Regions from separate parts of the Peribacillus sp. FSL R5-0717 genome, predicted to be linked through region 3. Evidence: riboswitches for the same ligand, from Rfam matches in the RefSeq annotation. Region 3 holds a riboswitch; each other region holds the start of a gene.
The links. Region 3 has a riboswitch for lysine ahead of NYE65_RS04775 (aspartate kinase). Riboswitches for the same ligand answer to the same signal wherever they lie in the genome.

Region 1: linked by a shared signal. The riboswitch ahead of NYE65_RS10740 (amino acid permease) and the one ahead of NYE65_RS04775 (aspartate kinase) in region 3 are both predicted to bind lysine.
Region 2: linked by a shared signal. The riboswitch ahead of dapA (4-hydroxy-tetrahydrodipicolinate synthase) and the one ahead of NYE65_RS04775 (aspartate kinase) in region 3 are both predicted to bind lysine.

Annotation. Positions count from the first base shown of each region.
Region 1 is NZ_JBBOOF010000001.1:2,186,987-2,190,164, forward strand. Features, by position in the region: gene NYE65_RS10735 (LacI family DNA-binding transcriptional regulator) at 1-689, shown strand, start outside; lysine riboswitch at 947-1,132, shown strand; gene NYE65_RS10740 (amino acid permease) at 1,230-2,681, shown strand; gene NYE65_RS10745 (glycoside hydrolase family 13 protein) at 2,731-3,178, opposite strand, start outside.
Region 2 is NZ_JBBOOF010000001.1:1,721,378-1,724,555, forward strand. Features, by position in the region: gene NYE65_RS08325 (spore germination protein) at 1-847, opposite strand, end outside; lysine riboswitch at 1,218-1,396, shown strand; gene dapA (4-hydroxy-tetrahydrodipicolinate synthase) at 1,530-2,426, shown strand; gene NYE65_RS08335 (D-2-hydroxyacid dehydrogenase) at 2,555-3,178, shown strand, end outside.
Region 3 is NZ_JBBOOF010000001.1:980,378-983,555, forward strand. Features, by position in the region: gene NYE65_RS04770 (YslB family protein) at 1-204, shown strand, start outside; gene NYE65_RS04775 (aspartate kinase) at 268-1,500, opposite strand; lysine riboswitch at 1,590-1,766, opposite strand; gene uvrC (excinuclease ABC subunit UvrC) at 1,828-3,178, opposite strand, start outside.

The DNA of each region.
Region 1 (3,178 bases), 1.2 Mb from region 3:
TCGTCATCTTTCAAACAAATTATGACAGGGAGAAAGAGATCCAGGCTTTTAATATGCTGCAAATGAAGCAGCTCGATGGCATTATCGTTTGTTCAAGGATTTCGGAAATGAAAATCCTCTTGGATTATCAAAAATACGGACCGATTATTTTATGTGAAGATACCGCCCAGGCTGAATTCTCATCCATCAGCATTGATCATTATGCAGCTTTCTCCTGTGCCCTTGAGTACGTGATTGCTAAAGGATATAAGAAAATCGGATACAGCCTCGGCCGTAAAAAGAGCAGAAACAGTTCCCATCGTACAAAGGCCTTTAACGATATCATGAGTAAACATCAACTGATTAACAATAAAGAATGGCTGTTTGAAGGCAGTTATCACATTAAGGACGGTGAACAATTGTTTCAGGAATGGAATTCGATGATGGATAAACCTGAAGCCATCATCATCACGAATGATGACACGGCGGCGGGCTTCATTCTTACCGCTAAGAAATTGGGTATAAGGGTACCGGAAGATGTGGCCATTCTCGGCTTCAATAATGATAGCCTTGGCGAAATGCTCGACATCACGACCATTTCCTTACCGCTGGAATGGATCGGGAAAATGGCAGTGGATCTCTTTGAGAATCCTGAAGAGGTCAAACATGTAAAACTGGACTACGCCCTAATAAAAAGGAAAACCGTTTAGTTATCAGGATGTGCTATATTTTGGTACATCGTCACTTGATTCTTCCTTACTGCCATCATTCATTAACTAGGAAAAAATAACCACATAAAATAATCATTGCGATATCCCAGAAGTTATTTTATAATTTTGATATAGTAAAGTTTACTCAATTACTAGCAATCTATTAGCGATTGCATGAATTTCATGAGTACAGTCGTACGACGTCACCTACAAGCTGACGCCAACGATTTTAGAAAATTGAATACTTCCTCATTTACCGATGAGTTAGAGGCTGCAGCTTATAAAAGTAAAACGGACGAGATTCTGGAAAATTAAAGACTCCGTTTGAAAGGATAAGTTGCCGAAGTTAGGGTATATTCCATGTATATTCTCGCTGGCGGTGTTACCGAACAGGAACACCACTGTCACGTTTTTTCAAAAAAGCGTGGGGAGCTATCTTCGGAAGGATAAACGGGTTTATTATAAACAGCCGTCGATCTTTTTCGACTGCTGTTTTTTTTATTTTTCGTTCCCTTCCAATAAAAAGGAGTGTAACATCAATTGTCAAATTCACAATCACCATCAAGCCCTACTGAACTGAAAAGGAGCCTGAAAGCGCGTCATTTAATGATGATTTCATTAGGTGGAACGATTGGAACAGGTTTATTTTTAGCTAGTGGCGGGGCCATTCATTCAGCCGGTCCAGGCGGTGCCTTGGTGGCATACGCGGTCATCGGCATCATGGTTTATTACTTAATGACAAGTCTTGCAGAAATGGCGGCGTTCATGCCAGTGGCCGGTTCATTCCGGGTCTATGCATCCAAATTCGTCGATCCGTCTTTCGGTTTTGCGATTGGTTGGAACTACTGGTATAACTGGGCAATCACCATTGCCGCCGAATTGGCAGCCGTTGTCTTAATTATGAAGTTCTGGTTCCCGGATAGCCCTTCATTTATCTGGAGTGCCATTGCGTTAATCACTATGTTTCTTATCAATTACATGTCCGTTAAAGGTTTCGGGGAAACAGAATTCTGGTTTGCCATGATCAAGGTCGTGACAGTCGTCATTTTCTTGATCACGGGTGTTCTGATCATTCTCGGAATCATGGGTGGGAATGACCCAATCGGTTTTTCCAATTTCACAATGGGCGAAGGTCCCTTTAATGGAGGGTTCTTCACGATTCTAGGCGTATTCATGGCTGCCGGCTTTTCATTCCAAGGAACGGAATTGCTTGGAGTGACTGCTGGTGAAAGTGAAGATCCAGAAAAAAATATCCCTAAAGCGATCAGATCCGTTTTCTGGCGCATCCTCTTGTTCTATATCCTTGCAATTTTCGTTATTGGAATGATCATTCCGTTTACGGATTCACGTTTATTGAGTCAAGATGTTGCCGTAAGTCCATTCACGCTTGTATTTGAACGGGCCGGCCTTGCATTTGCTGCATCCATCATGAACGCGATCATTTTATCATCCGTACTCTCTGCCGGTAACTCTGGCATGTATGCTTCAACCCGTATGTTATGGGACTTGGCACGTGATGGGAAAGCACCGAAATTCCTAGGTAAGTTAGATAAAAGAGGAGTGCCCGTGAATGCACTTATCGTGACTTCCTTAGTTGGCTGTGTTGCATTCTTAGCTTCATTTTTCGGGGACGGCGTCGTTTATATCTGGTTATTGAATGCTTCAGGCATGGCAGGATTCGTCACCTGGGTAGGGATTGCAATTGCCCATTATCGATTCCGCAAAGCTTATGCAGCTCAAGGCCTTGATATGAATGCTTTACCATTCCGGGCAAAAGGCTTCCCATTCGGACCTATATTCGCGCTTGTCCTTTGTATTATCATTATCATCGGACAAGGCTATCAGGCTTTCAGCAGTGATGGGATCGACTGGAATTCAATGTTCGTTTCCTACATTGGCTTGATTCTATTTTTCGTCCTATGGTTCGGCTATAAAATTAAGCATAAAACGAAAATCATTCCGCTAGAGGAATGTGACCTTAAATCAAAATAATACGCAAAGGACCTGTTCTTCCCTAACCGGAGAAGGACAGGTCCTTTTTTCATTTCAAATGATAAACACGGCATTCATATGGTTGCAGGGGTTTGCTGGAGATTCCTTCTTCCTCCTGACCATAATTGCCGATCAGCTTTATGGCAGAATATGCATGCAGCTCTTCAGGCAAAGTATAAGAGGCCTGCTCTTCTTTAAAGTTGCATAGCACCAATAACTTCTCTTCCTCAAACGATCTCGTGTAGGCAAATATTCGTTCATCATCCGGCAACAGCAGTTCAAAACGGCCATAAACGACGATATCATGTTCCTTGCGCAGTTGGATAAGCTTTTTATAAAAATGAAAAATGGAATTCGGATCATTATAAGCCTTTTCTGCATTAATCTCGGGAAAATTGGGATTAACCTTAATCCAAGGGGTCCCGTTCGTGAATCCTGCGTTCCGGGAGTCATTCCACTGAATCGGTGTCCTCGCATTATCCCGGCTGCGGGCGTGG
Region 2 (3,178 bases), 740 kb from region 3:
GCCTAAAGAATGAGGCAATCGTCCAGTTGAGAAAATAATCTTCGAATGCCGCAAAGTATTCAAAGAATGTGGAGGGCCCAAGTAAGCCATGTGGAGCTCCATCCACCAAGATCACTACTTTGCCTTCTCCTAGTACCGCAGCCAATCGATCAGGTCGTTCCGTATCGATAAATTGAGGAAAAGGAGAATTTTTATTATCTTCAATCATTTGTGAAATATAGGAGCTATCAATTATTTGGTTAACCCTTAAATCAGATATGCGCTGTATGACGGTTTCTACATTCTCGCTATTTGCAATTCCTTCTATATGAAGCACAGCTACTCTTGTTTTGGATAACTTCCCAACAATAATTTCTTCAACAGCAAGTTCTGCAATTGGAAGCCGTTTTCGGATTAAATATAAATTCGTATCAAGTGATTCGACCAGTGCCTCTTTCGGACCGACAACACTGAACTCTACCTCTGGCAGTGTAACTTGCCTCGAAGTGTTATTTGCTGCTTTAACTAAAACTGCCTGATCAGATTTATTTAATGTTATGGCTATATAACCCATTAACAGCTGACTTTGTAGTTCAGCAGGATTTTTTGTAAAAACAAGCCCCTCTATTGGCAAGTTGTGTACAAGCTCCTCCAGAGTTGAAGAATTTGTATGTAAAAAAGGAAGGAGGTCTCTATGCATTATATCTTTATCAATTAATGTATCGAAAAAAGATACACAGTATATTTCATTTTCAAAATTGAGTGTAAAGCTTGTGAAGTCCTTGGACTTTTGCAGATGTTCGAGTACATCAGTGAAGTCTGTAGATTTATGATTTTCTTGCTTTTTAAAGAATGAATATCTTTTCAATAGACTCCACTCCTTTGATTGTAAGATATGGATATTATTAACGAATGGTAGGATTTTATACGCACGAATACTTAGTTGAAATAACTGATTAAAATTAGCGGCCAACTGTAATTTTTCAATATATTTATTAGTGAGTTTTAATCGGATAAATGAAAAAGAATCATTAAAGGGAGTTGTATTGTCTACTACTCCCTCGTCCATTGAATATTTGTTCAGCCTATAACGAATAAAGATGAATCCACCCCAATACTCTAGCCATCCCCATAGATTTCTAGCATTCTTAAAAAACTTCATAATTAGGCTTGCAACAGAATGGATTCCCTGTTATATTACAATCAATTAAATATTTTCTTACTTCGAAATTTTTTGAAGTGAGGATAGAGGAGCAAAGACCATTAGTACACATTTTGAGGAGAATGAGATCCTATGACTATTGTGGAAAGGGGAATTTGCCGAAGCGGAAAGAATCTCATGTTCTTGAAGCTGGTTCTGCTATTGAATAAATACAGGACTGTCATATAGGAAACTATATGGAGGGCTATCTTATGCGCGGAAACATTTTTTGGTAAATATTGTTTCTACTGCAGCAGCGAATCCTCGTTGTTGCTTTTTTGCGTTTACTCCTGAATGGCCCTAACCACCTCTGAATATTTTTAAAAATTATACAAAAGGGTGTGAAGTTATGAATTTTGGCCAAGTTTTAACCGCAATGGTTACCCCGTTCAATCATAATGAAGAGGTTGATTTTAATGCTACGAGAACTTTAGTAAACCATTTGATTGCTAATGGTTCTGATGGATTAGTAATAGCTGGTACAACTGGAGAATCCCCTACCTTAACTCAAGAAGAGAAAATAGATTTATTCAAATTTGTTGTAGATGTTGTTGATGGAAGAGTTCCAGTCATAGCTGGAACCGGCTCAAATAACACGAGAGCTTCCATCAGCTTAACAAAGCAAGCAGAGGCAGCAGGAGTCGACGGAATCATGCTCGTCACCCCCTACTATAACAAGCCTTCTCAAGAAGGATTATTTCAGCACTTTAGCGCTATAGCCCATTCAACATCATTACCGGTAATGCTTTATAATATTCCAGGACGAAGTGTTGTAAACATGTCAGTGGAGACGATTGTCAGCCTCTCAAAAATCAAGAATATCGTGGCAGTAAAAGAAGCAAGCGGTGACTTGGATGCCATGGCACAAATCATAAGCAAAACAACTAGTGATTTTACTTTGTACAGCGGCGATGATGGGTTGACATTACCAGTTTTAGCCATCGGTGGAACAGGCGTTGTTTCGGTTTCTTCACACATAATTGGTAATGAAATGCAAGAAATGATCAATAGCTTTAAAAATGGTGATGTCCTTGGCGCTGCCGCTGCACATCGTACACTTCTTCCAATCATGAAAGCATTATTTGCTGCACCAAGCCCGGGACCAGTAAAATCTGCATTAAATATGCGGGGGGTACATGTTGGAGGTGTCCGTTTACCATTGATCCCTTTAAACGATGAAGAAGAAAGAGCACTGCAAATAGTTCTACAGCCTAGTAACGCAGAAGCCATTTTATTAAATAAATAAAACTAATGATTCTGGAGAAATTTTAAAAAGCAGTGCATACTCGAAAGAAATGCACTGTTTTTTTATCCATGTATGACTCAGGAGAAAGAATTTATACTATATTTAAAGAATCAATAAGGAGAGAGCCAATGGGGGGTACACACAAACCAAACATTCTTGTATTTAGTTCTATTCAGTCAGAGGTCGATGCTTATGCTGATCATATCCGAAATAGTGGGTTTATATCGGTAAAGACAGCGAAAACTTTGGAGGAAGCAGAAAAATATTTACCCGGCACTGAAGTTATTTTGGGATGGAATTTCCCGACGCAATTACTAAGTAAACCAGTTGCCTCATCTGTTCGCTGGTTTCAATCAATGGGAGCCGGGGTCAATGATTTGATTGCAGACAAATCGATACCTCAAAACATTACAATAACTCGAATTATTGACCAATTTGGTGCTTACATCTCTGAATATGTATTTTCGTTTCTCTTGGACATAGTGAAAGACGGTCCTCGGATGAGACAATCGCAATTGGAGCGGAGATGGGATCCTTTCATTTCTGAAACTCTAAAGGGGAAAACAATCGGGGTGGCTGGACTTGGATCGATTGGCGCTGAACTTGTTCGTAAAGCCCGGGCATTTGATATGAATGTGCATGGGTTAAGCTTTAGTGGAAAACAAGCAACACTCGTGGATCTCCACTTTACTCCAGATCAATGGGATGAATTTGTAAAAGATCTGGATTATTTGGTCCTGACGCTTCCTTTA
Region 3 (3,178 bases):
GAGATGCAATTATCCCTCACGGGTGAAATAATCAGCCGCCGCCTGGATTTACACCCTGATTGTCACTTCCAGCTTGAAGCCGGTTTCCTTGCCGAGCAGTTTTCACTGCAAAAAAAATTCCTCAGCGAATCAACGGAAGAAATCAAACGCCGCGCAAAAAAAGTGATATTCACCATCCAATGGGATCCCAGAGATCCAATCTAATGAGCCCTGAAAACAGACTTACCCTTTTTACCGGAAGTCTGTTTTTTATTGGACTCCTGACACTTAAGCTAGCACATTTGCATGCTGACCAAGTTTAAATGCTTCATGAAGGGATTCAACCGCCTTCACCATTTCCTTTTCATTGACGACGGTCGAAACTTTAATTTCCGATGTGCTGACCATTTTCACCTGGATGCCTGTATTGGCCATCACTTCAAACATTTCGGCAGCCACTCCCGGATTGGATACCATACCAGAACCGACGATGGACACTTTGGCCAATCCGCTCTCCGTTTCGACCCGGTCGAATCCCAATTGTTCTTTATTATTTTCCAGAACGATCAAGGCCGCTTCCGTATCTTCACTTTTTGTGGAAAAAGATAGATTCGTCGTATCCTCGGCAGTCATGCTTTGAATGATGATGTCCACATTGATCCGGTTTTTCGCAAGCGTCGTGAAGATCGTGGATAATGCACCAAGTGATTGGGGCAAACCATATATCGTGACCCTCGTAATACTGTCTTCAAAAGCAATGCCGCGTACAATTAAGTTTTCTTCCATAGTTGCTTCCTCCTCTATGATCGTACCTGATTCTCTCTCCATGCTTGAACGGACTTCAAGCGGAATTTGATAATTTTTTGCATATTCGACAGCCCTTGGGTGAAGGACGCCCGCCCCCAGGTTGGCAAGTTCCAGCATTTCATCGTAAGAAATGGATTGGAGTTTTCGCGCGCCTTTTATGTAGCGTGGGTCCGTTGTGAAAACACCCGTTACATCTGTATAAATATCGCATCTATCCGCATTAAGCGCTGCTGCGATGGCAACTGCCGTCGTATCGGAACCGCCTCGCCCTAAGGTAGTGATTTCCCCATTTGCATCGTTACCCTGGAAACCGGCTACGACCACTATTTTCTTCTCCTGAAGCTGGGCTTGGATCCTCGTGGCATCGATGTTTAAAATCCGGGCATTCCCATGAACGGATTCCGTTTGCATGCCAGCCTGCCAGCCGGTATACGAAATGGCTTCATGTCCTTCTTCAATCAATGCCATCGTTAACAGGGAAATCGTTACCTGTTCCCCAGTCGTCAATAGCATATCCATTTCCCTCTTGCTTGGGGATCCGGAAATATCACGCGCCATTGAAACCAATTGGTCCGTTGTTTTCCCCATAGCTGAAACAACGACGACAACCTCATTTCCTTTCTTCGCTTCCTCGATTACCCGATTGGCAACATTTTTGATTTTTTCTACGCTACCGACGGATGTTCCGCCGAATTTTTGAACGATTAATGCCATCCTCATGCACCCTCTCTACTTTTTAGGCAATAAAAAAAGCAATGAGAAATATCTCATTGCTGTGGTCACATATCTTAATACTGTAATCACAGTGAGATAGCTCTCCAGGGTATAAACCCTGACAATCCGCCATTTATTAAATGTCGGACCAGGAGGACAAGGTATGAGTCTTGTCTTCCTTCGGCGGCGTCCCCTTTCAAAACCTTTCATGGAAGCTCATACTTCTCCAGGTTTTTACTCTTGAATTCCGCACCTCTATCAGCACTTTTAAGTTGTCTAGTTAAAAATTCCTTTTAATCATAGCATAGAGATTTATCGGTAGCAAGATTATTCTTGTAATTTTCTAACGATTCCCTCGGCTACCCCTTTTGGCATGCCAGCTTCCATGATTTCCTCGGCCGTCGCCTCTTTGATTTTCTTCAATGATCCAAAATGCCTTAATAATTGCTTCCTTCGCTTTTCCCCGACTCCTGGAATATCATCAAGCTGGGAGTGAACCGCATTTTTCCCGCGTAGCTGGCGATGAAACGTAATCGCGAACCGATGCACTTCATCCTGAATTCTTTGTAATAGGTAAAATTCCTGGCTCCTTGAATCAAGAGGTACAAGTTCAAGCGGATTTCCGATCATCAATTGCGAGGTCCTATGCTTTTCATCCTTAATGAGGCCTGAAAGTGGAATATCCAAGCCTAATTCATTTTCCAGAATATCCCGTACCGCTTCGACATGTCCCTTTCCGCCATCAATGATGATCAAGTCCGGAAGCGGCAGCCCTTCTTTCAATACTCGTGAATACCTTCTTCTGACCACTTCACGCATCGATTCATAATCATCAGGTCCCTGGACAGTCTTGATCTTATATTTTCGGTACTCTCTTTTTTCCGGCTTCCCATCAATGAACACGACTAAAGCGGAAACGGGGTCACTTCCCTGGATATTGGAGTTATCGAAAGCTTCAATTCGATGCGGGGTGTAGATACCCAGTTGTTTCCCGAGGTTTTCCACCGCATTGATCGTTCTTTCTTCATCCCTCTCAATCAAAGAGAATTTTTCCTGAAGGGCGATGGAGGCATTTTTATTCGCCAATTTAAGCATGTCTTTTTTCGCTCCCCGTTTCGGGTGAATCGTTTTGACACCAAGCAGCCCTTCGGCCATTTCGGCATCCACAGATTCAGGCAGCAAGATTTCCTTTGGTTTAAAGTGGTTCGTAATCTCGTAAAACTGACCGAGGAATGTAAGAAGTTCCTGTTCGGGTTCATCGTAGACCGGAAAAAGCGAAACATCCCTTTCTATCAATTTACCCTGCCGGACAAAAAATACCTGAACGCACATCCAGCCTTTATCATAGGCAAAGCCAAATACATCCCTGTCGATGAAATCGGTCGTCATCATTTTCTGCTTCTCCATCGTAATATCGATGTGGGCAATCTTGTCACGGAACTCCTTGGCCCTCTCGAAATCGAGTTCTTCCGATGCCTCCAGCATTTTTTCAGTCAGTTCTTTTTTTATTTCAGTATGCCCGCCGTTCAAGAACCGGTTGATATCATCGACCATTTTTTTATATTCCTGTTCCTCTACATCATATACACATGGGGCCAGGCACTGACCAAGGTGATAGTAGAGACAAACGCGATCCGGTAACGTATTGCATTTTCTTAGGGGATAGATGCGGTCGAGC